Regions from separate parts of the Flavobacterium sp. SORGH_AS_0622 genome, predicted to be linked through region 1. Evidence: riboswitches for the same ligand, from Rfam matches in the RefSeq annotation. Region 1 holds a riboswitch; the other holds the start of a gene.
The links. A riboswitch is a leader RNA that binds a small molecule or an ion and turns the genes downstream of it on or off. The one in region 1 is predicted to bind S-adenosylmethionine.
Positions count from the first base shown of each region.

Region 2: linked by a shared signal. The riboswitch ahead of QE431_RS16220 (TlpA disulfide reductase family protein) and the one ahead of QE431_RS01860 (homocysteine S-methyltransferase family protein) in region 1 are both predicted to bind S-adenosylmethionine.

Region 1 is NZ_JAUTAX010000001.1:413,710-429,653, reverse strand. Features, by position in the region: gene QE431_RS01890 (pyridoxal-dependent decarboxylase) at 1-1,113, opposite strand, end outside; gene QE431_RS01885 (dicarboxylate/amino acid:cation symporter) at 1,218-2,441, opposite strand; gene QE431_RS01880 (class I SAM-dependent methyltransferase) at 2,595-3,248, opposite strand; gene metF (methylenetetrahydrofolate reductase [NAD(P)H]) at 3,378-4,334, opposite strand; gene metH (methionine synthase) at 4,503-7,178, opposite strand; gene QE431_RS01865 (hypothetical protein) at 7,518-7,778, opposite strand; gene QE431_RS01860 (homocysteine S-methyltransferase family protein) at 7,842-8,846, opposite strand; SAM riboswitch class I at 9,150-9,266, opposite strand; gene QE431_RS01855 (hypothetical protein) at 9,378-10,181, opposite strand; gene QE431_RS01850 (NAD(P)/FAD-dependent oxidoreductase) at 10,356-11,408, opposite strand; gene QE431_RS01845 (bifunctional precorrin-2 dehydrogenase/sirohydrochlorin ferrochelatase) at 11,504-12,085, opposite strand; gene cobA (uroporphyrinogen-III C-methyltransferase) at 12,258-13,031, opposite strand; gene QE431_RS01835 (HEPN domain-containing protein) at 13,024-15,114, opposite strand; gene QE431_RS01830 (sulfate adenylyltransferase subunit 1) at 15,276-15,944, opposite strand, start outside.
Region 2 is NZ_JAUTAX010000001.1:3,845,153-3,861,096, reverse strand. Features, by position in the region: gene QE431_RS16260 (methionine ABC transporter permease MetI) at 1-210, shown strand, start outside; gene metQ (methionine ABC transporter substrate-binding lipoprotein MetQ) at 257-1,069, shown strand; gene QE431_RS16250 (Ku protein) at 1,243-2,022, shown strand; gene ligD (DNA ligase D) at 2,019-4,580, opposite strand; gene QE431_RS16240 (hypothetical protein) at 4,589-5,044, opposite strand; gene QE431_RS16235 (PLP-dependent aminotransferase family protein) at 5,161-6,657, opposite strand; gene QE431_RS16230 (TonB-dependent siderophore receptor) at 6,725-8,587, shown strand; gene QE431_RS16225 (hypothetical protein) at 8,733-9,083, shown strand; SAM riboswitch class I at 9,350-9,449, shown strand; gene QE431_RS16220 (TlpA disulfide reductase family protein) at 9,698-10,687, shown strand; gene QE431_RS16215 (aminotransferase class V-fold PLP-dependent enzyme) at 10,784-12,256, shown strand; gene QE431_RS16210 (polysaccharide deacetylase family protein) at 12,488-13,267, shown strand; gene QE431_RS16205 (hypothetical protein) at 13,535-13,783, shown strand; gene QE431_RS16200 (hypothetical protein) at 13,954-15,564, shown strand; gene QE431_RS16195 (hypothetical protein) at 15,757-15,894, shown strand.

The DNA.
Region 1 (15,944 bases):
TTTTTCAACAATATCACAAAAGCCTTCTTTTCCATAAGCAACCAATGAAAACCAGACTGGTAAAGCTCTTAAACGACGTGAATTTTCTGGAAGAACATTTAAATAATTAAAATTCTCCAAAGCATTACCTAAATAAGGAGCATTTGAGTTCTGAAATGTTTCAATCTGCAGGTTTAAGTGTTCTTTTTTTACTAAATAAAAAGCGCTTTCATAAGGCACATTCAGCCATTTATGACAATCAATTGTGATACTGTCTGCGCCTTCCCAGCCTTCAACCAGATGTTTGTATTTATCTGAAACTGCAGCAAAACCACCAAAAGCAGCATCAATATGCCACCAAAAATTGTATCTTTTCTTTAAATCTGAAATAGCTTCAAAATCATCAAAATCAGCGGTGTTTACCGTTCCAGCACTTGAAATTAGAATAAAAGTTTTTCCGTTTAATTCTTTTATTTTTTCTTCTAAATCGATAATGTCTATTGCCTCACGATTCCCTTCAATTGTTTTCACAACTGTGTAATTTTGACTTCCAATTCCCAACATCGATAATGATTTTATGGAAGAAGAATGAGGAGTTGCAGTTAAAATATTAATGGGTTCTGAAATTCCGTTTTTAGCAAAATCCTTTCCAAACTGTTTTCCAAACCATTGTCTGGCAACACCTAAACAAGTAAAGTTTGACATGGTTGCGCCTGTTACAAATCCGCCCAAAAAAGCATCTGGAAGTTCTAATAATTGAAGCAGCAAATTAATAGTTTCAAATTCTATCAATGCCGAATTTCCGCCTTGAGATGTTATCGATTGTGTATTTTGATCGTAAACCGATGCCAGCCAATCACCAACAATAGAAGCAGGTGTGGATCCGCCGGTTACAAATCCCCAATAACGTGGTCCTGGAGACGAAACCAATAAAGGTGCTAATCTTTCATTAAACTCTTGTAAGGCTTCTGAAGAGCCTAAACCTAATTCATTTAAGTCTCGTTTGGGATCGATTCTATTTTTATTTGAAGTTGGAATATTCTCCAAATTATTCAAGAAATCAACGCCTTGTTGTTTGGCTTTTTCTAAGATATTTTCAAAATCATTTAGATCGTGTTGTAGTATTGAATTCATATTTATATAATTTTTGATCTCAAACTAATTGACAGGCTGAGCGAAGCCTAAGCCTTTAGTTGAAATAATATATTTACGGTAAAAATGTGGAACTTATAATAACGTTACCATTTCGTTTTTTCAGAGAATCTCGAAACCATCATCGAACAAATTACATCACCATTTGCATTTAACAAAGTAGCAATTGGGTCAACCAAAGTTCCTAAAATCATAGCAACTGGAAGCGCTTGTTCCATCGGAAAACCATAAACGGTTATGGCTAAGATTTCGCCAATATAACCTCCGTTTGGAATTCCTCCCTCAACAATAGAAACAATTACAGTAATTCCAAGTGCTAAAAGAATCGTCATCGGATCTGTAAAATCCTTCCCAAACATGGCAAACAAAAAAGTGATTTTTAAAATAGAAGACATACTCGAACCGTCTTTATGCAAAGGCGCTCCTAGCGGAATCACCAAATTACGAACATGTGCCGGAATTCTCATTTTTTCTGCTGCTTCAAGATTGGCAGGAATTGTGGCAATACTGCTGCAAGTTCCTACTGCGGTTAAAGATGGCGTTATGTTATTACTCCAAAAAACTTTAAAAGCTCTTTTTCCGCCTGCCACAAGTGCGTATAAACTAAAAAACACAAAAAAGTAAAAGACACAGGCCGCATAATAAACTGCCATAGGTTTTGCATAAACTCCCAACAATTGCGGCCCGAAAACGCCAACCTGATAGGCAAAATAAGCTCCCAAACCAATTGGCGCCAATTTCATGATGATGTTTAAAAGTTGTTTCATGACCTCGTTTCCAGAATCGAGAAAACTCTTGAAAGCATTTCCTTTTTCGCCGGACTGCAATGTTGCAAAACCAATTAGAAAAGAAAAAATAATCAATGCCAGCATACTTTTTCGCGACAATAATTCGAAGAAATCATTTGCCGTAAGCAGTTTTGCAATTTGATCTCCTGCAGATCCTGATTGAATTTCCTCAAACGGAACTTTGGCAATAGCGATATCCTCATGAATAGGAAAAAGATAAACGGCGCAAATCATTACAATTGCCGAAATAAAAATTGTCGCCAGAAAAACCAATATCATAATGATAAATAGTTTTCCTAATTTCTCTGTTCTCTCCAAATTAGCAATCGACGAACCAATTGTAAAAAAGATAAGCGGGATAATAGCCGTGAAAAGTAAGTTCAGAAATATATCCCCAATCGGTTTTATGATCAAAACTTTTTCTCCGAAAACCAATCCAAAAATACTTCCTATTATGATACCTCCAAGAAGCATTAAAATACTGTTGTAACTCTGTAAAAAATTGATTTTCTTAACTTCCATAATTTTAAACGATTATAATTCAGAATGATTAATAAAGAATGAAAGTACTTAAAAAAAGATTGCGAAAATTGACTAGTCATTTTTTTTGCCACAGATTAGTAGGATTAAAATGATTTTTTAATCTCTGTGAATCTTTATTAATCTGGCAAGAAATTATTTCTCTAGAACAATAGTCGTAAAAGCTCTGTCAACCAATTCTCCTGTTTTGCTTTTTACTTTTTCTGTCTGTGTTTCTATATACACAATCTTAAAAGGTGATTTTTCAATTAGTTTCTGCGCTTTTTCTGTGCTGTACAATTCAAATTCGAATTGAGTAAATGGAAGTTTCTTCATAAAATCTTCCTCTGCAAATGTTAAGCAGAAATTTCCATTTGATTTTAAAACCCTGTAAATTTCTAAAAGTAATTTTTGTGGCTCCTTCCAAAAATAAATGGTATTTACCGTAAATATTTTATCGAAAGATTCGTCTTCAAACGGAATTATATTTCCGTCATAAAGTGAAAAGAAAGCTTGTTTTTGAGACACAAAATTTCTGTTAATCTGGCGCGCTTCCTGAAACATCAGCTCGGACATTTCTAATCCATAATATTTTAGTTTTTCCGCCTGTTCAAACAAAAATTCAACATGACCAGCGTTTCCGTGGCCTAATTCCAGAATTTTATTTTCTTTGGATATATTTAAATTTTGAATCGAATGGCGCGTCATATTGATGTTTGTTTCGTTCATCATATTTGCCATTTCGATTCCTTTTTCTCCCGATGGATTTTTTAATTGAGAGGCTATTGCTTGTAATTCTTCTTGTTTCATAACTTTTTAAATTTCAATTAAAAAAAATCCAAATTCCAAGCCTTGTTTGTCATTGCGAGGAACGAAGCAACCACAGTAAAAAAGCACAAAAGCTAAACACTTGAGATTGCTTCGTTCCTCGCAAAAACCTTAAAAAACCTGACTCGCTATCTGGCGGATATTCTCAGATTTCCCCATTGAATAATAATGCAAAAACGGAACTCCCGCTGCTTTTAATTCTAATGACTGCTGAATTGCCCACTCGATTCCGACTTGTTTGATTTCAGCATTATTCTTGCATTTATCTACAGCATCGATCAAATCTTCTGGAAGATCAATTCTGAAAATCTGCGGTAAAACCTGTAAATGTCTTTGAACAGCAATAGGCTTAATTCCAGGAATAATCGGAATTGTGATGCCCATTTCTCTTGCTTTTTCTACAAAGGCAAAATATTTTGAGTTGTCAAAAAACATTTGCGTTACTACGTAATCTGCTCCTGCGTCAACTTTTTCTTTTAATCTCTTTAAATCTGATTGTAATGATGGTGATTCTAAATGCTTTTCAGGATAACCTGCAACTCCAATACAAAAATCGGCTTTATTATCAACATCCATTACTTCATGAAGATATTTTCCGCAATTCAAATCATTAATTTGTCGAACCAAATCGATTGCATAATGATTTCCTCCCGCTTTTGGTGTAAAAGACTGCTCATCTTTCATTGCATCTCCGCGAAGTGCCATTACATTATTGATTCCCAAATAATGACAATCTACCAGCATATATTCTGTTTCTTCCTGTGTAAATCCGCCGCAGAGCAAATGCGGAACAGTATCTACATTGTATTTATGCTTTATAGAAGCGCAAATCCCAAGCGTACCTGGACGCATACGAGTTAGTTTTTTATCCAAAAGTCCGTTACCACGATCAATGTAAATATACTCTTCGCGAGAAGTTGTTACATCAATAAACGGCGGTTTAAACTCCATTAAAGGATCGATATTATCATACAATTCCTGAATGCTTTTCCCCTTTTGAGGCGGAATAATTTCAAATGAGAATAATGTTTTTCCTTTGGCGTTTTCTATATGCTCTGTTACTTTCATTTTTTAAGTTATGGGTTATGAGTTAAGTGTTTTGAGTTTTTAGTTCGTGTAAAAAATCTGAAATCAAAAACTTAAATCAATCTTTTATTTGTTTCATGTTTCAGGTTTCAGGTTTCAAGTTCTCTATAGCAACTTGAAACCTGAAACCTGAAACAAAAATAACTTTCATTAATCTGCTATATTAGGATTTAACCATTTCATGGCGTAATCTGTTGGAACGTTTCGTCGTTTGGCGTAATCTACTACCTGATCTTCTTTTATTTTCCCTAGTCCGAAATACCTGCTTTTTGGGTTTCCAAAATAGTATCCCGAAACCGATGAAGCCGGCCACATCGCCATGCTTTCTGTAAGCGTCACTCCAATTTCTTCAGCTACATTCAAAAGCTTCCAAATCGTTGGTTTTTCCAAGTGATCGGGACAAGCTGGATAACCTGGAGCTGGACGAATTCCTTTATAATTTTCTTTAATTAATTCTTCGTTTGTTAGCGATTCTTCTCTATCGTAGCCCCAAATTTCTTTACGTATTTTTTCGTGAAGATATTCGGCGAAAGCCTCAGCAAAACGATCGGCAAGTGCTTTTACCATAATCGAATTGTAATCGTCTAAATTCTTTTCATATTCCGCTGCCCATTCATCTACACCAAAACCTGTTGTTACGCAAAAAGCTCCCATGTAATCCTCTATTCCGCTGTCTTTTGGCAGAATAAAATCGGCTAGAGCAATATTTGGAGCGCCTTTTGTTTTTTGTGACTGCTGGCGAAGCGTTAAGAATTTTTCCAGTACTTTTCCGTTTTCGTCACGTAATTCGATATCGTCATCATCAACCTGATTCGCAGGGAAAATTCCGTAAATACCTTTTGCTTTTAGTTTTTTCTCTTCTAAAATTACCTTCAACATCGCCTGAGCATCGTTAAACACAGATGTTGCTTGTTCGCCCACAACCTCATCGGTTAAAATCGCAGGATATTTTCCGTACAATTCCCAAGTTTGAAAAAATGGTGTCCAGTCGATATACGGAACCAAAACATCAAGTTCTATTTCAATGGTTTGTGCTCCAATTACTTTTGGTTTAGTCGGTGTGTATTCAGACCAATCCAATTGTAATTTGTTTTTACGGGCATCTTCAATCGTGAGGAAATTTTTATCTCTTGAACGATTTAAAAATGTTTCTCTAAAAGAATCGTACTCTGCACGAATATCTGCCGCATATATTTTTCGGTTATGATCTAACAGGTTTCCTGCAACCGTAACAGCACGCGAAGCATCGTTTACGTGAATTACCGTTTCTCTGTATTGCGGTGCAATTTTCACGGCTGTATGTGCGCGCGAAGTTGTTGCCCCGCCAATCATAATCGGGATTTTAATATCTTGTTTGTCTAATTCTTTGGCTAGATACACCATTTCGTCAAGCGAAGGTGTGATCAGTCCGCTTAATCCGATAATATCTACGTTATGCTCAATCGCCGCTGCAATAATTTTTTCTGGAGGAACCATAACTCCAAGATCTACAATCTCGTAATTGTTACAAGCCAAAACTACCGAAACGATGTTTTTCCCAATATCGTGAACGTCACCTTTTACAGTTGCCATTAGGATTTTTCCGTTTCCTTGTTTATCTCCAGCTTGTTTGCTTGCTTCAATAAATGGCAGTAAATAAGCAACTGCTTTTTTCATTACACGAGCCGATTTTACCACCTGAGGGAGAAACATTTTTCCGCTTCCAAATAAATCTCCAACCACGTTCATTCCCGTCATCAAATTGATTTCGATAACTTCGATTGGTTTTGTTGCTGCCAAACGGGCTTCTTCAACGTCTTCTTCAATAAAAGCATCAATTCCTTTTACCAATGAATGTGTAATACGCTCCTGAACCGTTCCAAAACGCCATTCCTGAACTACTTTTTCATCGCTCTTTGCTTCACCTTTTACATTTTCTGCAAAGTCCAGAAGTCTTTCTGTCGCATCGTCACGTCTATCTAAAATTACGTCTTCAACGTGTTCTAATAAGTCTTTCGGAATATCATCATAAATCGTCAACATTTCGGGATTTACGATTCCCATCGTCATTCCGTTTTTAATGGCGTGGTATAAAAATACCGAGTGCATCGCTTCACGAACCGTATCATTTCCTCTAAAAGAAAACGAAACGTTACTTACACCACCACTAATATGTGCATGAGGCAGATTCTCGCGAACCCATTTTGTTCCTCTAAAGAAATCCAAAGCATTTAAGCGATGTTCTTCCATTCCCGTTGCAACTGGGAAAATATTCAAATCGAAAATAATGTCCTGCGGAGGAAACCCTACTTTGTTCACCAAAATATCATACGAACGCTGGCAAATCTCTACTCTACGATCGTAATTATCCGCCTGACCTACTTCGTCAAAAGCCATGATAATCGCCGCCGCTCCGTAACGTTTGATTAATCTCGCGTGGTGAATAAAAGCTTCTTCTCCTTCTTTTAACGAAATCGAGTTTACAACGCTTTTTCCTTGTACTACTTTAAGACCTGCTTCGATGATTTCCCATTTCGAACTGTCGATCATAATCGGCACTCTCGAAATATCTGGTTCTGCAGCAATTAAATTCAAAAATTTAGTCATTGCTGTAACACCGTCAAGCATTCCTTCATCCATATTAATATCGATGATTTGTGCTCCTCCTTCTACCTGCTGTCTTGCAATATCAAGCGCCTCGTCATATTTCTCTTCCTTGATTAATCTCAAGAATTTTCTTGAACCTGTTACATTCGTACGCTCACCAACGTTTACAAAAACACTTTCGGGCGTAATAATCAATGGTTCTAATCCTGATAATACAAGGTCTCTTCTTTTTTCTGTCATTTTCTTTAAGTTACTAAGTCCCTAAGATTCTAAGGTTCTAAGTTTTTTATTCTATTTTCTTTCCTGCAAGGTTTTTAAAACCTTGTAGGTATATTCGTTTTCAATATTTTAATTTGGGCGTGTCCCTCCGGGTCGGGCTATCCGTTACAAGTCCTCGCTCTTCCTTCGTCAGGCTGTGGGCTTTTCACTTCTATCCCTCACGCAAACTCGGTTGAAACAAATAATCTATTTTCCACGATTTCAATTGTCATTTTTTTCTACCGATGATTTCCTACGGAACATTTTATTCTCAATTCAACCTGCAAGGTTTTTAAAACCTTGTAGGTTTGTTATTGACTTTTAATCACTAAAAATATGTTTCTCAAATCCTCCATTAAACACCTTTTCGATCCATACCCTAAATTCTAAATTTGTCGTAATATGATATATTTTACCATTACTTTCTATTTTGAATTTTTCGTTATTATCAATCTTACTTTTAATACTTTTTAATTCAGATACACAATATAAATATGGATTCATCGTATCATACCAATTTGAATTTAAAAAAGCTTTAAATACTTCCCCATCTTCTGAATAAACAATATGCTCTCCATCCATTTAATATATTTATCAAGTATATTCATACCTACAAGGTTTTGAAAACCTTGCAGGAGCGAAACTTTAGGCAATAACCGGCGCTACTCTCGGTTTATAATCCTTCGCAACCTCAGCCATTAATCGAATATGATCTGGAGTTGTTCCGCAACAGCCTCCAATGATATTAATCAAATTGTCCTCTAAATATTCTTTTATAAAAGCTTGCGTTTGTTCTGGCGTTTCATCGTATTGTCCGAAAGCATTTGGCAATCCTGCATTTGGATGTGCCGAAACATTAAAACTTGTATTATGTGCTAATGTTTTCAAATACGGTTTCAACAAATCGGCTCCAAGAGCACAATTGAAACCTACACTTAATAATGGAATATGTGAAACTGAAATCAAGAAAGCTTCAACTGTCTGTCCAGAAAGTGTTCTTCCTGAAGCATCCGTAATTGTTCCTGAAACCATGATTGGAATATCTAGATTACGTTCTTCTTTTACTTCTTCGATTGCAAAAAGTGCTGCTTTAGCATTTAAGGTATCAAAAATCGTTTCTACTAAAAGTAAATCGCATCCCCCATCCATTAACGCTTCTGCCTGTTCTTTGTATGCAATTCGCAAATCGTCAAACGTTACGGCTCTGTAACCCGGATCGTTTACGTCTGGAGACATACTTGCCGTACGGTTTGTTGGGCCAATTGAACCAGCAACGAAACGTGGTTTTTCTGGATTTTTTGCGGTAAACTCATCGGCTACTTGTCTTGCAATTTTTGCTGATTCATAGTTTAGCTCGTAAACCAAATCTTCCATGTGATAATCGGCCATACCGATTGTCGTTCCTGAAAAGGTATTGGTTTCTACGATATCTGCACCAGCTTCGTAATAAGCAGCGTGCACATCGCGGATCGCCTGTGGTTGTGTTAAGGATAATAAATCGTTGTTTCCTTTTAATGGATGTGGAAAATCTTTGAAACGCTCTCCTCTAAAATCTTCTTCGGAGAAATTATAGCGCTGCAACATTGTTCCCATTGCTCCGTCAAGGATTAGGATATTTTTCTTTATTGCTTCTTGTATCGTAATTGCCATATCTTTTTTTCTTTAGCTTCTAAGATACTGAGGTTCTAAGATGCTAAGTTTTTTTATTATGATTGTGAAGTTTAACCTTCGATATTTTTTTTACACTAATTCCAAAAGTGCAATATTGCATGCTAATTAGCCCCGATGGAAGCAAATATCCTTTTATTCTGGGGTTCAGAATAAAAGATATTTGTGTACAGCGGGAACTATTGACTGCAAAAATGCACCAATGATTCGCTCCTGATACAGAATCTGTTTCAGTAATTATTGTAAGTTGTCAGGAAAAGTTTGAGAAATACGAGTTATGTATTTGTGTTATCTATCTTTAATACTGGAAAATGTCGTATAAAGTAGAATTTAGCACCTTCTTTATGATAAAGGGTTGCTAAGGTTTCATTGGGTCTATCCCTCCGCCTTTCGTGATAACTAACAGTAATTTTAAGAACAGTGCAAAGGTATGAAATAGGCTTTCGATTTGCAAATGTTTTTTTTCTAAGGTTCTGAGGTACTGAGATGCTAAGGTTCTAAGTTTAGAGCTCCTTATAAGTTTATTGTTTTAATTCTATAATATTCCATCTCAAACGTTCTTACTTGCTCTAAATAGTAATAGTTTGTAATTAGTTTTTCTAGTAGAACAATTTCTTTAGTTTTTCTGACTTCTTTTTCATTATTATAAGGAATACCAGATTTTCGATTAAATTCGTCTGCGACAAATTGACTTAAAGATCTAAGATATAGCTCCTTCTGTTTTTCAAAGTCAAATTTATAATTATAATAATCCTCATCTGAGTCTAAAAGATAGATGGAGTATTCAGCACAAGCATTCAATCTAATAGCCTGATGTCCGTAATACATTAATGATGGAGACCAAGACAAATAAATATTATTTATTGTTTCATATAATTGAATTAGCTTTGCTCTCTCATCTTTATACTTTATATCTCCATTTTTTTGTTTAAGATAATAAGAATATAATAAGTAAAAATCGTCGCCGCCAAGCGGATCGCCGAAATCTAAAACCTCTTCAACCCCATTTTGATTAATAAATTTCTTAGGTAAACGATTTGCATTGTACGCTGCAAAAGGACTAGAAGGGTATTTTTCCTTAAAGACAGGAAAAAGCATTTCAATTTTGTTCAGTTCATTTTTAGAAAAATCTCTATAATAGTTATCTTTTTCTCCAAAGATGATTATTCTTTGCTTTTCTAGGTTCAGATCATCAGAAAAATGAGGTAGACATTGATTCCCAATGTTACTATTCGATTTTAATATTATTTTGCCTCTAGATTTATTACACGAAACCAAAAAGCTCAAAAGAATCAAAAAAATTATAATATGTTTCATTATTCTTTAACTCTAAATTATTCCGTAAAAGTAAGAAATATCCTTGTTTTTAAGAAAGGTGCTAAAATAAAAAAAGCCCAAACTAAAAGTTTGAGCTTTTCTATATAAAAAATCTTAGTCCCTTAGAACCTTAGTCCCGATCCCGAAATTTTGGGACGGGATTAGCATCTAAGATTAAACTATCGCTTTCACAACTGCTTTTGGAGCTTCCTTACGAGTTCCGTCGAAACCGTCTACACCAGAAACTGTTGTATATTTCAATACATATTTTTTACCTGGATTGATGATTCCGTAAGCAGCTTGACACATTAAAGTTGCTTCGTGGAATCCGCAAAGGATTAATTTTAATTTTCCTGGATATGTATTTACGTCTCCAATGGCGAAGATTCCCGGGATATTTGTCTGGTAATCTAGTGCATTGTTTACTTTGATTGCATTTTTTTCGATTTCTAATCCCCAGTCGCCAATTGGACCTAATTTTGGAGTTAATCCGAAAAGTGGAATGAAATAATCACACTCGATTTTACGGTGTGCTCCGTTTTCTTCGATATCTAATGACTCAACATGCTCAGCACCGTTGATTCCGATAACTTCTGCCGGAGTGATTAATTTAATTTTTCCAGCGGATTTTAGTTCCTGTACTTTTTCTACAGAATCTAAAGCTCCTCTAAATTCGTTTCTTCTGTGAATTAAAGTTACTTCTGAAGCTACATTTGCCAAGAAAATACTCCAGTCTAGTGCTGAATCTCCTCCTCCTGCAATTACAACTCTTTTATCTCTGAATTTCTCCGGATTTTTGATGAAGTATTTAACTCCTTTATCTTCATAAAACTCGATATCTTCAATAAGTGGTTTACGAGGCTCAAAACTTCCTAAACCTCCCGCGATTGCAATAACTGGCGCGTGAAATTTAGTTCCTTTGTTTGACGTTACGATAAAACTTCCGTCTTCTTGTTTTTCGATTGTTTCTGCACGCTCACCTAATGTAAAACCTGGCTCAAATTGTTTAATCTGCTCCATTAATCCATCCACTAAATCTCCAGCTAAAACTTCTGGAAATCCTGGGATATCATAAATTGGTTTCTTTGGATATAATTCTGAAAGCTGTCCTCCTGGTTGAGGCAGAGCATCTAATATATGGCATTTTAATTTTAATAATCCTGCCTCGAATACGGCAAATAAACCTGTTGGGCCTGCTCCAATTATAAGTATATCTGTTTTAATCATTATGTTGTTGTTTATAATCATTCTTAATAGTGCAAAGAAACGAATAATTTATTCTACTGACAATGATTTTTATCATTCATTTCTAAGCGATATTTTTACTCTCTATTTTTGAGTGAAGCGGTGATTTCATTCATCTTCTTCACTTTTTCTTCAAAATTGCCTTTTAAGGTTCTCCTGTATTCATTTAGGTTTTCTACCATTTGATTAATATCGTCGGGAATTATTTCTTCGAAAAATTCTCTTAGCCTTTTGGCAGTTGTCGGCGATTTTCCATTGGTCGAAATGGCGATTTTTACATTTCCTTTCGTTACGATGCCACCTAAATAATAATCACATAAGTCCGGCGTATCGGCGATATTGCAAATCAAATAACGCTTTCTAGATAAATCGTATATTCTTTTATTGACTTTTAAATCGTCTGTACAGGCAATTACCATGTGACGTTTTTTGAGCATTTTCTTTTTGAACTTTGCTTCCGTCAATTTAATTGATGGATGCCTTTCTGCTAAAATTTTAATTTCTAAATGAAAATCGGGCGCTACAACCTCAACATTTGCATTTGGACTCGATTTTAACAAAAAAGAAAGTTTTTCCAGACCTACATTTCCGCCTCCCACAATCAATACATTTAAATTGTGAAGTTTTAGAAATATTGGATATAATTCGTTTTGTTCCATGTTAATCATTTTTCATCTATTCAAAATTAGATGATTTACCCATCAAATGTTCCTAACGGCACATTTTATTGGGAACATTTTTTATTCTACCGATGAAATGTTCCTAACGGAACAATCTCTTCACGTACATTCGGTTAAAAACGGATGCTCCAATGTTGATTCCTGCGAAATTTTACCTTGTGATTTCTTTTGATAGAAATTCTTCGTAAAATCCTTTTAATTTGTTGCTTTCGCGGACAACTTCTCCAAGAACAATAATTGCTGGTGAACCTAATTCTTTTTGTTTTACAACTTCTAAAATCGAATCAACTGTTCCTACGCCAACTTTTTCTTCTGCTGTTGTTCCGTTTTGGATGATTGCAACTGGTAAATTTCCTTTGTTTTCTTTTTGAAACAAATCGATAATTTGAGGTAATTTGTGCATTCCCATCAAGATTACAACTGTTGCTGAAGATTGTGCTGCCAAAGCAACATCTGCAGATAATTTTCTATCTGAAGTTGTTCCTGTAATAGCCCAAAAGCTTTCTGAAACGCCGCGTTTTGTAATCGAAATTCCTTGACTTGCAGGAACTGCAACTACCGATGAAATCCCTGGAACAACGATTGTTTCAATTCCGAAACTTTCTGCAAAATCAATTTCTTCGCCGCCTCTTCCAAAAATAAAAGGATCTCCGCCTTTTAATCGAACTACGTTTCCGTAAGTCAAAGCATTATCAACAATTAATTGATTAATTTGATCTTGCGTGTAAGCATGATTTCCGATTCTTTTGCCAACAAAAATCTTGATTGCATTTTTAGGTGCATAATCCAGAATTTCTTCATTGGCCAAAGCGTCATATAAAACCACGTTGGCTTCAGCCAATGCTTTTACAGCTTTCAGCGTAAGTAGATCAGGATCACCCGGACCTGCACCGACTAAAGTTATTTTTGGTTTTATATTAAGCATTTGCTAATTCTTGAGCTCTGAAAGTTTCAATTTTATCAAAGAAAACTACTGCCTGAGCAATGTAATCTTTAGCGAAAGCTTCAGAAGGTTCATTTTTATTGATCTGGTAAACCAAATCTTTAAAAGTTGAATTCAATTCGATTTTATTGGTATCAATAAAAACAGTGTCAAACAAATCGACAATTCCTGCATGATGGTTTGTTTTTTGGTTTTCTGCCAACAATAAAGCTTTTGCTCCATTTACAAATCCTGCATAAGCATGATAGATTGCGTCTGACCATTTTTTCTCGTCGAAAGATTCTTGAGCCAAAATCAATTTCTCTTTAGCTTCAAACAATAAAGTCGCTACTAAATCGATCACAACTCCCGCACATTCTCCAACTCCAACTGCTTTTACATAGTTGTCTGCGTTACCCCAATCTACAAAATCAGCTTCTGTTAAATTGGTTACATCTGCGAAAGGTTTTAAGATTTCGTAGAAATATTTTTCTCCTTTTGTATCATAATAATCAAGGAATTTTTGTCCGCTTCCGTTAGCATCAAAATCATTTAAAATGGTACGTAACGTATCAGGACCTCTACGACTAGGCACTTTGATTACTTTATCAGCAAAACGTCCAGCGCCATTTCCTAATCTTCCTCCACCTAACAAAACTTGCAAAGCCGGAGCAACTAATTTTCCTGAATTGATTGACATTCCTTGGAACCCAATTGCAGACATATTGTGCTGCCCGCAGGCATTCATACAACCTGAGATTTTAATTTCGATTTCGCGGTTGTTTAAATACTGAGGATATTCGGCATTTAAAACTCTTTCTAATTCTTCTGCAATACCGGTACTGCTTGCAATCCCCAAATTACAAGTATCAGTACCCGGACATGCCGTAATATCTCCTGTAGAATTATATCCTAATTGAACAAAGTCAAGCTTGGCTAATTCCTGATAAAAGAAAGGAAGATTCTCTTCTTTTACGTGACGTATTACAATATTTTGACGCAATGAAAAACGTAATTCATTTGCTGCGTAATTTTTAATTAAAGCGGCTAATAATCTGGCTTTATCTGTATAAAAATCTCCTAGTAAAACTTTGATTCCGATGGCATAATAACCTTCTTGTTTCTGCTTAATTACATTCGATTTTTTCCATGCTTCATAAGCTGCAGTATCTTCGATTGTAACTTGCGGAACTTCTAATAATGGTTCAGCAATTGGACCTTCAAAAGCAGTCGTATCAATTTCGTAAGTTTCAAAAGCGATTGCTTTTTTCTCTTTTTCAACCAAATCAAGGAAAACATCTTTTCCTATTTCTTTGATTAAGAATTTCATACGCGCTTTCATTCTTTTGGCACGCTCACCATATCTGTCAAAAATACGGATGATTCCTTCTGCTGTTGGAATGATTTCGTTTACTGGAACAAATTCCGAAAGCAATTCTGCATGTGCTGGCTGAGATCCTAAACCTCCTCCAAACATGATTTTAAAACCTTTTTGTCCGTCTTTAATTTTCGGAATAAATCCTAAATCGTGTAAATAACTCAAAGCCGTATCTTCGTCTGAAGAAGAGAACGAAATTTTGAATTTACGTCCCATTTCCTGACAGATTGGGTTTCTTAACAGATATTGAAAAAGTCCGTGTGCGTAAGGCGAAACATCAAATGGTTCGTTTACATCTACACCTGCCAATTCACTTCCTGTAATATTTCTAACCGTGTTTCCACAAGCTTCACGAAGTGTGATATCATCTTTAGCCAAATCTGCCCAAAGTTCTGGTGTTCTGTCTAGACTTACGTAGTGAATCTGGATATCCTGACGTGTTGTAATATGCAAACGTCCTGTAGAATATTCATCAGAAACTTGTGTAATACGCACTAATTGCTCGCTGGTAACTTTTCCATAAGGCAATTTGATACGGATCATCTGAACGCCTTCCTGACGCTGTCCGTAGATTCCGCGCGCTAAACGAAGACTGCGAAAACGCTCATCATCAATTTTTCCTCCACGGAATAAATGAATCTTTTTTTCTAATTCGATAATCTCTCTTTGAACTATCGGATTTTCTATTTCTGTTCTAAAACTTTCCATTTCTTTTACGCTTTAGGCTTTAGGCTATACGCTTTAAGCTTTATTTAACTTTGTGTTTTTTTTGCTTTAGGCATTAAGCAATAAGCTTTAGGCTCTTGCATACCTTTTTATACATCTTTTGCTAAAAGCTTATTGCCTAAAGCTTATAGCTTACAGCAGGTTTACATGATAAATCCTACTCCTGCTGTTGTGTTTGTCGCTGTATCAATTAAGATAAAAGCTCCGTTTGATTTGTTTTCATTATAAGAATCAAAATATAACGGTTTGCTTAATTTAATGCTTACTTCTCCAATTTCGTTAATGGCTAATTGTGAAGCTTCTGTCGTTCCTGAATAATCAGTTGCAATTGTATTTTTAATACTTTCTACTTTTGCCAAAACTCTATTCGTATTATGCTGTACTAAATACTTTGTTCCTGGAACCAGTTTTTTACTATCCATCCAGCAAACTGTCGTCGTAATATCTTTTTCAATTTTTGGAAGTTCATCTGATTTTACAATCATATCTCCTCTGGTTACATTGATATCATTTTCTAATTCGATTGTAATCGAAGATCCTGCAACGGCTTCATCAAATGTTTTATCGAAAAAGTGAATTTTAGACACTTTTGATTCTGTTAAAGAAGGAAGAACCGTAACGGCATCTCCAACTTTAATTGAGTTTCCGTATAATTTCCCTGCATAACCTCTAAAATCATGATATTCTTCTGTTTTTGGACGAATAACGGTTTGAACTGGGAAACGTGCTTTTCCAGCTTCAAAAACATCAGAAGCATGCAATCCTTCTAAATGTTCTAAAACGGTTTGCCCATCGTACCAAGGCATATTTTC
Region 2 (15,944 bases), 3.4 Mb from region 1:
GCTGCATCGATTACGTTAATCACGCTTGTAGGTTATTCTGCAATGGGCGGCGCTGTTGGTGCGGGCGGACTTGGACAAGTGGGCTATCAGTACGGATATATTGGTTATGATGCTGTTACAATGAATTCGGTTTTGGCATTACTGGTAATATTAGTATTCCTGATTCAGTTTGCAGGAGACAGATTATCAAAACGATTTGATCACAGATAATTATCAATTAAAAAATTAGAATTAAAAATTTAAAAATAGAATTGTCATGAAAATAAATTTCTTGAAAACAGCCGGAATTTTAGCTTTAGCTCTTGTTGTAGCAAATTGCGGAAAAAGCAAAAACAATGATCCGCATTTTATAAAAGTTGGTGTGGCTTCCGGCCCAGAATTAAAAGTAGCCGAAGCAGCTAAAAAAGTAGCAAAAGAAAAATACGGTTTAGAAGTGGAATTGGTTTCTTTTAACGATTATGTTATTCCAAACGAAGCTTTAAGCCAAGGAGATATTGATGCGAATGCTTTTCAGCACAAACCATATTTAGACGAACAATCTAAACAACGCGGTTACAAATTGGCAATTATCGGAAAAACATTTGTTTACCCAATTGCAGCTTATTCTAAAAAAATAAAAAGTCTTTCAGAATTGAAAAACGAAAGCACAATCATTATTCCGAATGATCCAACAAACGGCGGACGTTCTTTATTGCTTTTGCAGAAAAACGGTCTTTTGAAATTAAAAGACGGCGTTGGTTTACTTCCTAAAGTTACAGACATCGTTAGTAATCCTAAAAACTTGAAAATTTTAGAATTAGAAGCACCGCAATTGCCTCGTGCTTTAGACGACGAAAATGTTTCTATCGCTATCATCAACAATACTTTTGCTTCTGCAGCAGGATTGGTTCCTTCTCGCGATGCTTTATTTGTTGAAGATAAAGAATCACCTTATGTAAATTTAGTGGTAAGCCGTGAAGACAATAAAAACGAAGAAAAAGTAAAACAGTTTTTACAAGCGTTTCAATCTGCTGAAGTAGAAAAAGCTGCCGAGCAGGAATTTAAAGGTGGAGCTGTTAAAGGCTGGTAATTAATTGTTAATTATGAATTATTAATTATGAATTATTAATTATGAATTATGATTTCGCCCATAACTCATAATTTATAGCATAACTCATAACTTTATAAAATAACGGGTTGATTTTGTAACGTTTATAGATTATTCCTTATTTAATTTAGGGAGATATTTCTAAAACAATAATCATGAGATCAATTTGGACAGGTTCGGTAAGTTTTGGTTTAATTAATATTCCAATTAAAATGTTTTCGGCGGTTGAGGAAAGCAGTCTTGATATGGATATGCTGGATAAAAAAGACCATGCAAATATCAAGTTTAAGCGTGTGAATGAAAGTACGGGCAAAGAAGTCGATTTTGCTGATATTGTCAAAGGATATAAAATTGACGATAAATATGTCATTTTAGACGATTCAGATTTTGAAGCCGCAGATGCCATCAAAACGAAAACTATTGACATTGAAAGCTTTGTTCTTGAGAAAGAAATTCAAAGTATTTATTACGAACAGCCATATTATCTTGAACCAGACAAAGGTGCAATGAATGCTTACGGACTACTTCGCGACGCGCTTCAGGCTTCAGGAAAAGTCGGGGTAACACGTTTTGTTTTAAGAAATAAAGAAAGCCTTGCGATTTTAAAACCTTATAAAGATGTAATTGTTTTAAATCGAATTCGGTTTGAACAAGAAATTAGAAGTACAAGTGAATTAAAATTACCGCCAATGTCGAAAAAATCTACAAAAGAAATGGATATGGCCGAAAAACTTATTGATCAGCTTACTGAGAAATTTGATATTACAGGATTTAAAGACGAATATACTGCCAAACTTTTGGACATTATTAAAAAGAAAGCCAAAGGAAAACCACAAAAAGCTTCTCCAAAACTTAAAGTCGTGCACAAACAAAGTGACGACTTAATGGAAATGCTGAAAGCAAGTCTGGAAACTAAAAAGAAAAAATCATCTTAGCTGTTTTGTTTTTCTTCCAGCTTTAAAATAATCTTTTTAATATTGGCTCCTTTTGATAAAATAGGTTTCCACAAATCACCTTTTTTCTCAAAACGGCCCAATACATTTTTGATGGTAAACTGTGAAGGATGCAGTTTTTCTGTGACTTCACTCCATTCTAAAGGTGTAGAAACTGTAGCGCCAGGTTTTGGACGAACAGAATACGGCGCAGCCAAAGTTTGCCCGCGGCGGTTTTGCAGAAAATCTATATATAATTTGTTTTTTCTTTTCTTGATGCTTCTTTCAATAGAAGTAATTTTAGGAAGTCTTGCATGAACTTCTTTCGCAATTAATTCGGCTAAAATTTTAATTGAATCATAATCGTACTGCGCTCCAAGCGGAATATAAATATGAAGTCCAGTAGCGCCAGAAGTTTTGCAAAGACATTCCGTTTCCAATTCATCCATCACTTCTTTTACCACTAATGCTGTTTGTACCACTAATGGGAAATCATTTTCTGTGGCAGGATCTAAATCGATTACCAGCCAGTCTGGATTTTGAATATGTTTTATAGTCGAGTTCCACGGATTCATTTCTATACAGCCAAGATTTGCCATATACAAAAGCGTTTCTTTATCGTTACAAATCAAATAATTCACATCGGCATCATTTGATTCAGAGAATATTTTTTTGGTTTTCAGCCATTTTGGCGTTTTGTCCAAATCAATATCTTTTTGATAAAAACTAGGAGAATCAATTCCGTTTGGAAAACGATTCATAGATTCTGGTCGGTCTTTTAAATACGGCAGCATAAGTGGTGCCACTTCATTATAATATTGAACGACATCGCCTTTTGTGATTCCGTCTTTAGGAAAATAGATTTTATTTTGGTTGGTTAAATGCAAAGTCGTTTTACCAATTTTCAAATCATAATCATTTTCAGTTTTATGTTCTTTTAAATCTTCCATTGCAGTTGTATTATCATTGGTTATTTTATTCTCTTTGATATTGCCAATGAAATTTACTTCGCTGGCTTTTTTGTCTATTCTCAATCCTAAATAAACCGGATGTCTTAAATTTTTGTCTTGCGTCCATTCAGAATATTTTACCTGACAAACCACTTTGGGCTTAACCCATTGAATTTTGTCGCGTAAAGGTACTTTTTCCTTAAGTGGTGACTTATCAATAAAAAGAGGCTGTAATTTGGTATAAAGTTCTTTTAAAACCGATTCAGTAAAACCGGTGCCGCATTTTCCAATATATTGCAGTTCTTTTCCGTTGTACTGCCCCAGCAAAATTGCACCAAAATATTTTCTGGAATTTTTAGGTTCTGTAACTCCAATAATGATAGCTTCTTCTTCGTTAGAAATTTTAATTTTCAGCCAATTATTACTTCTGTTTCCTGCGGAATATGAGCTGTCTGCCTTTTTAGCAATAATGCCTTCGCTGTTACTTTTTCTGGCATTTTCAAATTGTTTTATTCCATCGCCGATTGTATGTTCAGAATAAAAAATATTCGAAAAATCATATTTATTAAATAAGATTTTAAGCAGTTCTTTTCGGTCAAGAAGAGATAAGTCGGTTATTGAATTTCCGTCTAAATTCAATAAATCAAAAACATAATATTTTAAATTGCCAATGCCGGTTTTAAGATAATTTTGAAGCATTTGAAAGTCTGCACGTCCAGCATCATTTTCAACTACAACTTCGCCATCGAGAATAACAGTATGATCTATTTTTTTTAATTCTTCTGCAATTGGTTTAAAATTAGTATCAAACGAAATTTTATTTCTACTAAATAATTCTACACTTGGCGGATTGACTACAGCAATTGTACGATAACCGTCATATTTGTTTTCGAAAATCCACTCTTCATCGTCAAAAGGTTTTTCAGTTATATTGGCAAGCATAGGTTTTAAGAATCCTGCTTCGGCAGTTTTTGCTTTAGGCTTTTTTTTTACGGCACTTTTAGTTTTACTTTTTTCTTCCGATTTAGAAATTAACTTTTCAGATCTCTTTTCTAATTCATCCAAAGTTCTTTTAGAAATCACGGATTTATCATTTTCTAAAATATCAGAATCAGAAGCGTATTTGTCGTGTTTTTTAATCAACAGCCAGGCATTTTCCTGCTTTCCATGAAGTTTTACCAGAGAAAATTCGCCTTTAAGTTTTTTTCCTTTTAGGATAAAACTCAAACGCCCTTTTTTAAGATCGGCCAGTAATTGTTTTTCATCAGATGCTGTTTTTTCATCAGAAGTATAAGTTCCATTATCCCATACAATCACATTTCCTGCCCCATAATTTCCTTCCGGAATAGTGCCTTCAAAATCTTTATAACTATAAGGATGATCTTCAACCATCATAGCAAGACGTTTTACTTCAGGATCCATTGACGGTCCTTTTGGAACTGCCCAGCTTTTTAAAACACCATTCATTTCTAACCTAAAATCATAATGCAAATGTGATGCGGCGTGTTTCTGCACCACAAAAATTAACTTGTCAGCCGATTTTTCGATTTCTCCTTTGGGCTCACGTGTTTGTTTAAAATCCCTTTTTTGGTTGTATTTAGAAAGTGACATAAGTTTTCTTAGATTATCAGGGTTAACATAATAGCATAAAGTGCAGTCGCAACAATAGCAAAAATTATATGGGCAAAGAACAGCTGAATATAATAACCTCTAAAATCAATTGGGGGTTGATGATGGGTCATTTTAAAAATGATTATCCAGCTGATTATGCCAATTATACCGCTGATAGCGCCTAAGATAAGAGCAGTTAACGGTGTAATTGGTGCAATATTCTTTACCCAAATGGTGTGATATCCAACTACAAACAAAAAACCAATTGCATAATGCAATATCCATCCCCAATTTATTTTTGCTTGTGTTGAAAGTTCAATTTTCATTTTGTCAATAGCGTAACTCAAGAGTACCGGCTCTTTATACAATTCCCTGAAATTTTTAGACATTGCATAACTAAACCATGTCATGGCAGATGTTGCCGCAATAGATACTAATAATAGTTGTAAAATAGTATAAAGCATGATATAGGTGATTTAGAGACTAATTGATACCAAAGTTAGTTTCCAAATACCTTTTCTGCTTATAGGATTAGAATTACAAATTACATAATTGTCAGTATATGAGATACTTGTTCAAATTAGTTGTTGGAAGAAACTGTAGCTTCCAGACTTGTGCTTAATATTGTTACGGCTTTTTCCATTTCTTCTGGCTCCAAATTTCCAAATCCTAAACGGGTTGCAGTAAGATCTTTGGTTTGGTACAAAATGGTTTTCGGAAGGAATAATCCGTTTGTAGAGCATTCTTTCTGAAATTTTATGAGGTTAAAATCAGGAAGCCATTCTACCCAAATGGCTAAACCTCTCGGCGGCACTTTAAATTTAATTTTGCCTTTTAGTTTTTCGTTAAGTAATGAAACAAAATAGTCTCTGCGCTCTTTGTAGATTTTTTTATTTTTTTTAGAAAGCCGATGCACTTCGCCTTCAGTAATCCATTCGGTTAAAACCTGTTCTTTAATAACATCAATTCCGGGTTCGAGAATGTTTTGATGTTTTTCAAGTTCCTTAATAAATTCAGAAGGAGCAGCAACAAATCCGTAGCTAAATCCCGAAGGAAGCGATTTTCCAAAAGATCCTATATAAACCACACGCTGGTTAGAATCAAATGCTGCCAACGGTAAAACAGGATTGTTATCATAATGAAAATCAAAGTCATAATCATCTTCGAGAATCACAAATCCATACTGATTCGCCAATTCCAAAACTTCAATTCTCTTTTTAGCACTCAGTAAAATTGTCGTCGGATAATGATAATTGGAAGTAAGATACAAAACTCTGATGGTAGAAGTTTCACAGATTTCTTTTAATCGTTTGGTGTCAATTCCGTCTTCATTTACTGGAATAGAAATAATGTGAGCTCCCGTATTGGTCAAAGTCATATTGGACATGTAATAGCTGGGAGAAGCCACCACAACTTTATCTCCAGGACTTATGAGCACTTTTGTAACCAGATACAAGCTTATTTCGTGACTGCTGGTTGTAAGCAGGTTTGAAGTCGAAATTCTAATTCCCCTCGTAAGATTTAAATAATTGGAAAAATGGGTTTTAAAATTTAAATGCGATCGCAGCTCGATTTGTTCGTATGTTTTAGAAGTTTTTCGTCTCTTTAATTTAGAAACATAAAGTCTTGCCAGAACATCTGTTTGTACCAATCGCAAATCTGGCATTCCGTCATTAAATTGATAAGGCAGATTACTAATTTCTGTTGGATTTTCAAGAATCGTAGAACGCTGAAATGTAAAACCAGTATCTAATTCAGATTGATTTTGGTCTTTTACAACAGTATATTCAATTTGTTTTTTTTGTTTTTGCTGTGATAAAATAAATGTTCCTTTATTCGGAAGCGTTTCAATCCATCCCTGCGATTCCAGATCCTGAAAAGCTTTAATTAATGTATTGCGATTGACTGCCAATACTTTGCAGAGTATTCTTGTGCCGGGAAGTTTTGTTCCTTCGGGAAGAAAACCAGTTTGTATGGCTTTGATAAATTCAAAAACAATCTGAAGATAAAGCGCTGTATTTTCTTCTGGCTTAAGCTGAATAAAGCTTTTAAAAGGAATTTCAACCGGACTATCCATAATTACAAAACTGGTATGCTTGATTAGTACGGCAAGATACTACTTTTGCCAAAAAAACATTAACCAAATGAAAAAAATCTATTTTGCTGTTTTTACAGTAATTTGTACCAATTTTTACGCGCAGACCAAAAAAGATTCCATCAATAATATGGAGGAAGTTATAATTAATGAAAACCGTTTTAGTACCCCAATTTCTAAACAAAATAGAAATGTGTATGTTATAACAAGTGAAACCATTAAGAAACTTCCAGGAAGAACGCTTCAGGAAGTATTACAGTATGCAAACGGAGTTGATATTAGACAAAGAGGTCCGTTTGGAACTCAAGCCGATATTAGTGTAGATGGCGGAAGTTTTGAACAGACGGTTGTTTTGCTAAATGGAGCAAAAGTAATCGATTCGCAAACCGCTCATAATATGCTAAATCTGCCTCTTCCGGTAGAAGCAATCGAAAGAATAGAAGTAGTGCGTGGACCAGCTGCGAGAGTTTTTGGAATTAACAGTTTAACGGGAGCAATTAATATTGTAACTAAAAAACCAACAGATTCTGGATTTTTGGTAAGTACTTATGCGGGTTCTAATTTTGAAAAAGATACTCAAGATACTGGAGACACTTTTTACGGAACAGGTGTGCAGGCAGGAGCCGTTTTAGGTAAAGAAAAACAACAGCATTTAATTTTTGCTTCGCACGATAAAAGTAACGGTTACCGTTATAATACCGCATTTGAAAACAATAAAATTTTCTACCAAGGAAATGTACAGATCAATGATTCTAATGAAATTTTAGGTTCGGCAGGTTACATCAAAAACGGCTTTGGAGCAAACGGATTTTATGCAGCGCCTGGAGATCGAAATTCTACCGAAATAGTGCAGACTACATTTGCCAATATCCAGTCGAAACATGCTATTACAGAAAATTGGAAAATTATGCCGAGAGTAACTTACCGCTATAATTATGATGATTACCGTTACTTAGGAAACTCAAATTTGAATGTTGGAAGAAGTCAGCATTATACTAATTCTATTGCTGGAGAATTGAATTCGACAGTTAAATTGTCTAAAGGCGAAATTGGTTTTGGCGCAGAATTTAGAAATGAAAATATTCATTCTACTAATATTGGCGATCACGACCGTGAGAATGTTGGAATCTATGCCGAATACAGAACAAGTTTTACAGAAAAACTAGACGTAAATTTAGGAACTTATTTAAATTATAATTCTGATTATAAATGGCAGGTTTATCCTGGAATTGATGCTAGTTATGCCATTACAGATGCATTTAAAATCATTGGAAATGTTGGAACAAGCCAGAGAATTCCATCGTTTACAGATTTATATTTAAAGCAGACAGGAAATATTGGTAACGCCGATTTAGATTCAGAGAATGCTTTTCAAAGTGAAATTGGTTTTAAATACAATAAAAGAGCTTTAAGTTTCAATGCCAATTATTTTTACAGAAAAATAAACAATTACATCGATTGGATGCGTAACTTAACCACTCAGCCTTGGCAGAGCCAAAACACCGGTGATTTAAAAACAAACGGAATTAATTTGCGAGGTAATTACAGATTTGATTTTTCTAAAGATTCAAGATTGAATATTCTTTTAGCATATACTTATTTAGATTCTCAATTTGAAAGTTCTCGTACCGAAGTATATTCTAAGTATCTTATTTCTTCGTTGAAACATCAAATAACAAATACGATCGATTATCAATACAGAGATTTTTCAGTATTGTTTGCAACTCGCTTTGACGAAAGAATTACTGGACCTTCTTATTGGGTAAATGATTTTAGAATAAGTCAGACTATTCAAAAATTTACAATCTTTTTAGATGCGCAGAATATATTTAATGCCACTTATTATGAAGTAGGAGCGGTGCCTCTCCCTTCAAGATGGTTTACTTTGGGAGTAAAATTGGTTACTTTTTAGTTTTAAAAGCCTGTAAATCGAAATTTACAGGCTTTTTTATTGCTAATCAAACCAATTGCGGTTATATAAAATTCAATAGAAATATTGTAAAATAAACTGCTTTATAAGTAGTTACTTAGCTTTTGTAAATATTAAAACGTTTATTATGAAAGCATTATTAAAATTAAAAGTCATACTTTTTGTAGTTGTAATTGGATTGCTGTTTTCTTGTAAAAAGAATGACGGCTACAGCGATCAAATAGAAACTTCCAGTGTTCCGCTTGACACAACGGAAACAAAACAAGTTTCTGATACTGCCACTACATCAACTAATATTGTTACTACTCAAACGCCAACATCTGCAAATGGTAATACAGATTCTTTAAGTACAGCCGGCAGAGGAAGCGGGCCCGGAGAAAGTGCACAAGATGGGTCTACCTACACGCCTTCAAAAGGAGTGCAAAAAGACAGTGTTAAACTGCAGACGGAAAGTGCTAAAAAAAGAAAGAATAAATAATTTATTCGGTCAGAAAAGTTAAAAACTCATTTCAAAACGAAATGAGTTTTTTTATGGAGTAAAGAATTTAAAGCTATTGTATTAGGAATTACTGTTCTAAAAATAAAAATTAATTGAAATTTATTTTAGGACTAAATAATTGTTTTCCAGAGTGTTTTAAAGGGTTTTGAGCAACTCTTAAAATAAAATTTTAAAAAATATTACTAAATACTACTAATTTGATAGAATTAGTATGTATATTTGTATCACAGAAAATTTCTGAATGATACTTATCCAGAAAGACCGAGGGAATAGGCCCATTGACGTCTTAGCAACCTGTTACCGAATAAGGTGCTAAATCCTTCCACTGTGGTGGACAGATAAGAAAGATTTCCTCCAAATCTGAATAAGATCATATTTTTAAACTTTTATTTTTTTAAAATGAAAACCGAATCAATCTTATACTCAGGTTACGAACTTTTGAATTTAATTTTCGAAGAAAATAGTCTTGCTTTTTTCCGAATGTGAAGACATTAAATTCTCCCAATATTTTTATTAAACAGCATTTTCTAGAAGCCTTTGTGACTTTGGCCTAGAATTCTTTTGTCCAATCTTAAACTAAAAATCAAAATAAAATGAAAAAAATACTATTAGGCTTTGCGCTACTTTTTGGCTTTACGCAATCTCAGGCACAGGAAAATAATTTACAACTAAAAGGAACTGTTGTAGATACAGTTGTCAATTATGTTTATCTGCAAAAGTTTCATAATAAAATGTTTACCACAATTGATTCGGTAAAAGTAAAAGACGGAAATTTTAGTTTCAAAACTAAAGTGAAAACGCCAGAACTATATGGTTTAAGTGTGAATACAGAAAGCAGTCCTTTGTATATTTTTCTTGAAAAAAGCCCGATTACAGTAAAATTAAGTCCGAAGAAATATTACAGTAATTCTGTAGTCGAAGGTTCTGCTTCTCAAGATTTATTTGAAACTTACAAAAAATCAAAAGATGTAGAAATCAGTAAATTCATTACAGAAAATCCTAATTCAATTGTTTCTGCTTATGTATTGTACAGAAATTGGTCTTACAGATTATCGCCAGAACAAATAAGACAAAATATTGCCTTGCTTGATAAAACCCAGCAAAATACTACTTACGTAAAAGAACTAAAAGATCTTGCCCTTGTTTTGGACGGATTAGCAGTTGGGAAAAAAGCTCCAGATTTTACTGCCAATGATCCTGAGGGAAAACCAATCCGCTTTTATGAAAATTTAAAAGGTTACACTTTAGTCGATTTTTGGGCTTCGTGGTGCGGTCCATGCCGAAGAGAAAATCCAAATATCGTAGCCGCTTATAAAGAATTTCACGATAAGGGATTTAATATTGTTGGAATCTCTTTGGATAAAAAGAAAGAAAACTGGATCAAAGGAATTCAGGATGATAATCTAACCTGGCTGCACGTTTCCGATTTACTTTTTTGGAACAGCGCCGTTGCGAAATTATATGGAATAAGAGCGATTCCTGGAAATTATTTAGTGGATTCGAACGGAATAATCGTAGCCAAAAATCTTCAAGGCGAAGAATTACAGTCTACACTTAAATCGCTTTTAGAGAAAAAAATATGAACGTTTTAAAAACGTAGAGTCAAGTCAAAATGCTTTGCTCACCAAAAAATTAAAGTTCATCAATAAAAAATTTAGTTAATTTAAAATGATCAGGAAATGAATGCTATTGAGACAGAAACACAGCCAATTGAATTAGAATGTTACTTCTCTAAATTTAGAGAAAATACAGTAGGTATAAATCATATTTATAAATCGGTATATGGAAAGCAGAATCTGCTTTACGCCGACTGGGTTGCCAGCGGAAGATTATACAATCCGATCGAAGATATTATGCTTAATAAAATAGGCCCGATGATTGCCAATACGCATTCGCTTTCAAGTCAGACCGGAAAAACGTCTACTTACGCGTATCAACATGCCAGAGATATTATTAAAAAGTCAGTTAACGCAAATGAATCTGATGTTTTAATCACAACAGGAACCGGAATGACTGCTGCTTTATCGAAGCTGCAAAGAATCATGGGACTGCGAACGAGTAATGAAGCAGATAAGCCAGTAGTTTTTATCACACATATGGAACATCATTCGAATCAGGTTTCCTGGTACGAAACAAATGCCGAAGTTGTGATTCTTCCCGCAGATGAAAATAATTTGGTCGATCCTAAAATTCTTTCGGAAGAAATTAAAAAATATGCCGGCAGAAGTTTAAAAATTGGTTCGTTCACAGCTTGCTCGAACGTTACTGGAATTATTACGCCTTATCATGAATTGGCTAAAATCATGCATCAAAACGGTGGACTTTGCTTTGTAGATTTTGCAGCTTCGGCACCTTATGTTAAAATCAACATGCATCCAAAAGATCCAGAGCAGCAGTTAGATGCTGTTTTCTTTTCGCCTCATAAATTTCTTGGCGGACCAGGAACATGCGGTATTTTGGTTTTTAATGAGAAATTATACAAATCAGATTTTCCGGATAATCCAGGCGGTGGAAATGTAAAATGGACCAATCCGCTGGGTAAATATTGTTATAGCGAGGTCATAGAAGTTAGAGAAGATGGTGGGACACCAGGCTTTCTACAAGTAATAAGAACTGCCTTAGCTTTAGAATTAAAAGATAAAATGGGAGTTTCAAACATTAAAAACAGAGAAAAAGAACTGCTTGATCTTTGTTTTTCAAGACTTCAAAAAATAAAAGGTTTGTCCATTCTAGGAGACCTTACAACAGAACGAATTGGCTGTGTTTCTTTTGTCATCGAAGATATTCACTATAACTTAATCGTAAGACTTTTAAATGACCGTTTCGGCATTCAGGTTCGCGGCGGGTGGTCTTGTGCGAGTACATATGCGCATTATCTTTTCAATATAAATGAAAAAAAATCGGCAGAACTTACTAATGAATTATTAGAAAGAAACCAGACCAATAAACCAGGATGGGTTCGTTTGTCACTGCATCCGATTATGACAAACGATGAGGTTACATTTATATGCGATGCAATTGAGCAGATCGCTTTGCATTATAAAAAATGGAAGAAAGATTATGTCTATAATTCGGTTTCAAATGAATTTGAAAATCCAGAAATAAAAGAAACAATTTCAGAAGAAGTAAATGAATGGTTTAAACTGGAATAAGATATTCTATTACTATCACAGATTAAAGCTAACAAGTTTTTTTTAAACCTGTTAGCTTTAGTGTTAGATATTATAAAAGTAATTAGAAGTATAGTATTCTAAGAAGATCAGTAGAGGAAAATATGTTTTCGTTTGTTGCAGCGTGTAAGTAAAATATCTCAAAAAGTGTTTATATTTGAATGATTCTATTCTTTAAAGAATATTTAAAATTTCAATTTAATTCAACTCTGTATGAAGCTATTTTTTCTCAAGACAATGCTTTTTTTAATGTTCTTAAGTTTTTTTTCCTGTAATACTAAAAACGAAAAACCTGAGCCAAAACCTTATAAGGCTGGTGTGATTTTGTCTTTTGATGATGCGTACGTAGATGAGTGGGCTGAAGCTGATGCCGCTTTGAAAAAATATTCTTGGAAAGCAACTTTCAATGTCTGCAGAATAGATTCTATTGGAGAACCTCAAATTAAAAAACTTCTTCAAATGCAGAAAGAAGGGCATGAAATTGCTGGCCACGGTTATCATCATTATAATGCTGTGAAATTTGTACAAAAAAACGGAATAGACGAGTATATGAAGCAGGAAATAGAACCAATGATTGCTTCGATGAAAAAGAAATCTTTTAATGTTACTTCTTTTGCCTATCCTTACGGCGAAAGGTCTCAAGAACTTGATAAGGCTTTATCAAGCAAATTTAAAATTATTAGAGGCAGGGCATTTGGAGGTGAAGTTCCTGAAAAGCAGGACAGTTATTTTAATAATTCAAAAATTGTATTTGCATTCGATATCGATAACAGCCATATTCATTTTAGTATTCCATATCTTTTGGAGTTATTAGATTACGCGAAGAAAAATGATAAGATCTTGATTTTATGCAGTCACAAACCAGTTAAAAATGTAACCGAAAATTATCAGACCAAAATCGAAACCTTAGAATTTGTCTGTAAGTACATGAAACTTAACGGACTTAAATTTTACACTTTATCAGATTTAGATAATTTACTTCCTGAAGAATAATAGATTTTAAAGATAAGCTTGATCAGTTTTTATTTATTATTACTTTGAGTTTATATTGTTGCAAAAAACAATCTTCAAATTTAATATTGTTGCAAATTATAACTTGCAACATCTTTGTAAAACAAATGGCGTTTTAAATTTATAATTTAGTATAGAAATAATTTACTTCTTAGTTCCTAAAAGAAATTTTATGGAATTATTTTCTTCTCTTAGAGACTGTTAATCATAGATTAAAAGTGTAAAAATTTATATTTTAAATTCTAAATTATGACTGTGCCTGAAGAATTATACAATATCAAATTTGCGGAATATTTTGAATCTATGAAAGTTCTCTACTTAACAAATGATAAGTTTAGAACCATCTGTGATGATTATTGCAGTAATGTTGTCAATGCACAGGTTTATAAGAAACGGTTTGAAAAAAATTTTCGACGTAAGCTGGAATGTGAAAATTTATCAAAAGAACTAGAAGAAGAAATATTGTTTTTTATGATAAGAAGCACAGATGAATCTTAAAAATTGAGACTCTATTTCAATCAATTTTTTACATATACTTTTTAAAAATTTTATAAAAAACATTTCCTAGATATTTAAGTTTTCGGCAGCAGAATGCTTTTTAAGAGTTTTATTTAGGATTTAGCTTTCTATATTGTTTAAATTTGGAATTCCCAATAGAATTTTTAAAAATGATACCACGATTATTTTTTTTATGGCTTTTTTTGCTTCCCCTTACTATTTATTCACAGTCAACACAAGAACTGATAGATAGTGTAAATACTACTAACAATCATCAGAAAAAAGTAGAACTGTGTCGCAAAATTGCTTTAAGATTACAAAAAACAGATTGGGAAAGAGCTATAAAATACATAGAACTGGCTGAGACTGAAGCTAAAAAAACAAAAGAATCTGAACTTACCTTGGCTGGTGTTTATATTACATCAGGCAAAATGTATTCTGCGAGAGAGGTATTAGATGTTGCCCTTCAGTATTATTTAAAAGCCTATGATATCTACAAAAAAAATGGCAACCTTGAAGAAGCATCCAAATTAGAAAACAATCTTGCGATTATCTATGCACAAGGGAAAAATAAAGAAAAAGCACTGCAATGTTTCTTAAACGTATATCGTTTTCAAAAGTCAAAAAATGATGCTGTAAAACTGGTCAAAATTTTAAATAATATTGGGACTTTATATCTCAGTCGAAATTTAGATTCTTCATTGCATTATTTTCATAAAGCCGAAGGACTAAATAAAAGTTTAAAAAATGATGATCTAAAGGTTTACGTATTCACTAATCTTGCAAGAGCATATGTTTTGAAAAAAAATAAGACACAAGCTGATGAGTATTTTGACAAAGCTTTTTCTTTATTGAGCAATCGTGTTGATAATTTACTGCAGGCTTTTGTATATCAGTCTTTTTCTCAATATAATTTAAAAGAAAAAAACTATGATACCGTAATTGTAAACGCAAAGAAAGGTTTAGAATTATGCAGCGAAAATGTATATAGTTCTTCTGGTTTAGACCTCAATAAAATGCTTTATGAAGTTTATGTAATTAAGAAGGATTATAAAAATGCTGTTTATTATTTTCAGAAATATAATGCCATTAAGGATAGTATAAATATTGAAGAAAAGACAGTAAACATTGAAAGAATAAAGCTGGAACAGGATTACAAAGCCAGAACCCAGATAAAGATGCTTATTGAGCAAAAAAAGCGATTTAAATATTATGTAGTTGGTTTAATATTGGTTATCGGGATATTGATTTTAATTATTTTACTGATAAAATACCGCAACAAGAATATTAAAAATCAGCTCGAAAAAGAGAAATTAAAGACAAAAATGCAAGCCTTAAACGAAAGTTTGGAAGCCAAAAAAAAGGTTCTCATAGGAAAGGCAATGGCAGAAATACATCGTACAGACAGCATTAACGAAATCCTGACGGATCTTAAACAGATTAAACTCAAAACTGTTAATAAAGAAATGCAGCAGGCTATTGATATAGTTTTAAAGCGTCTTGAGAAGAATTTGAATACAGACATCTGGAAAGAATTTGAAATAAGTTTTGAGCAGGTTCATAAATCTTTTTTCGACAAATTAACGGAGGATTATCCTTCTCTTACTCCAAAAGATCGAAGATTATGTGCACTTTTATATCTGGATTTAACCACAAAAGAAATCTCTCAAATTACAGGACAATCCTTTAAATCTATCGAAAATGCCCGAACGAGACTGCGTAAAAAGTTTGATTTAACCAACGAAAAGGTAAATCTCTCCACTTATCTCAATACAATTTAACGTATTTAACATCATAAAATAAACCAAGCTAATGATCTGATTTAGTTTGGTTTATTTTTTTTTGAGTGCTTTCTGGGTGGAACTTTTCTGCCTCAGAGTGTTTTTGCAATAGTCCTTTTTTGCATAAACACATAATCTCCATTCTACATTTACCAAATCGATTAGCGCGCAGATCGAAGTAAATAAATTAGAATGAATAGGAAGAAAAAAGATATCCCTCCTAAAAGTTTAGAACAACTCTTAGAAGAAACAGAAACAAAAAAGAAAACCCTTTTAAAAATTCTAGAAAAAATAACAAAAGAAAATCCTAAAGATCAAACTCCGAATTGATTTTTAGAAACTGCTTTTATGGTTTTGCTATGAGCCATCGAAGCACAATA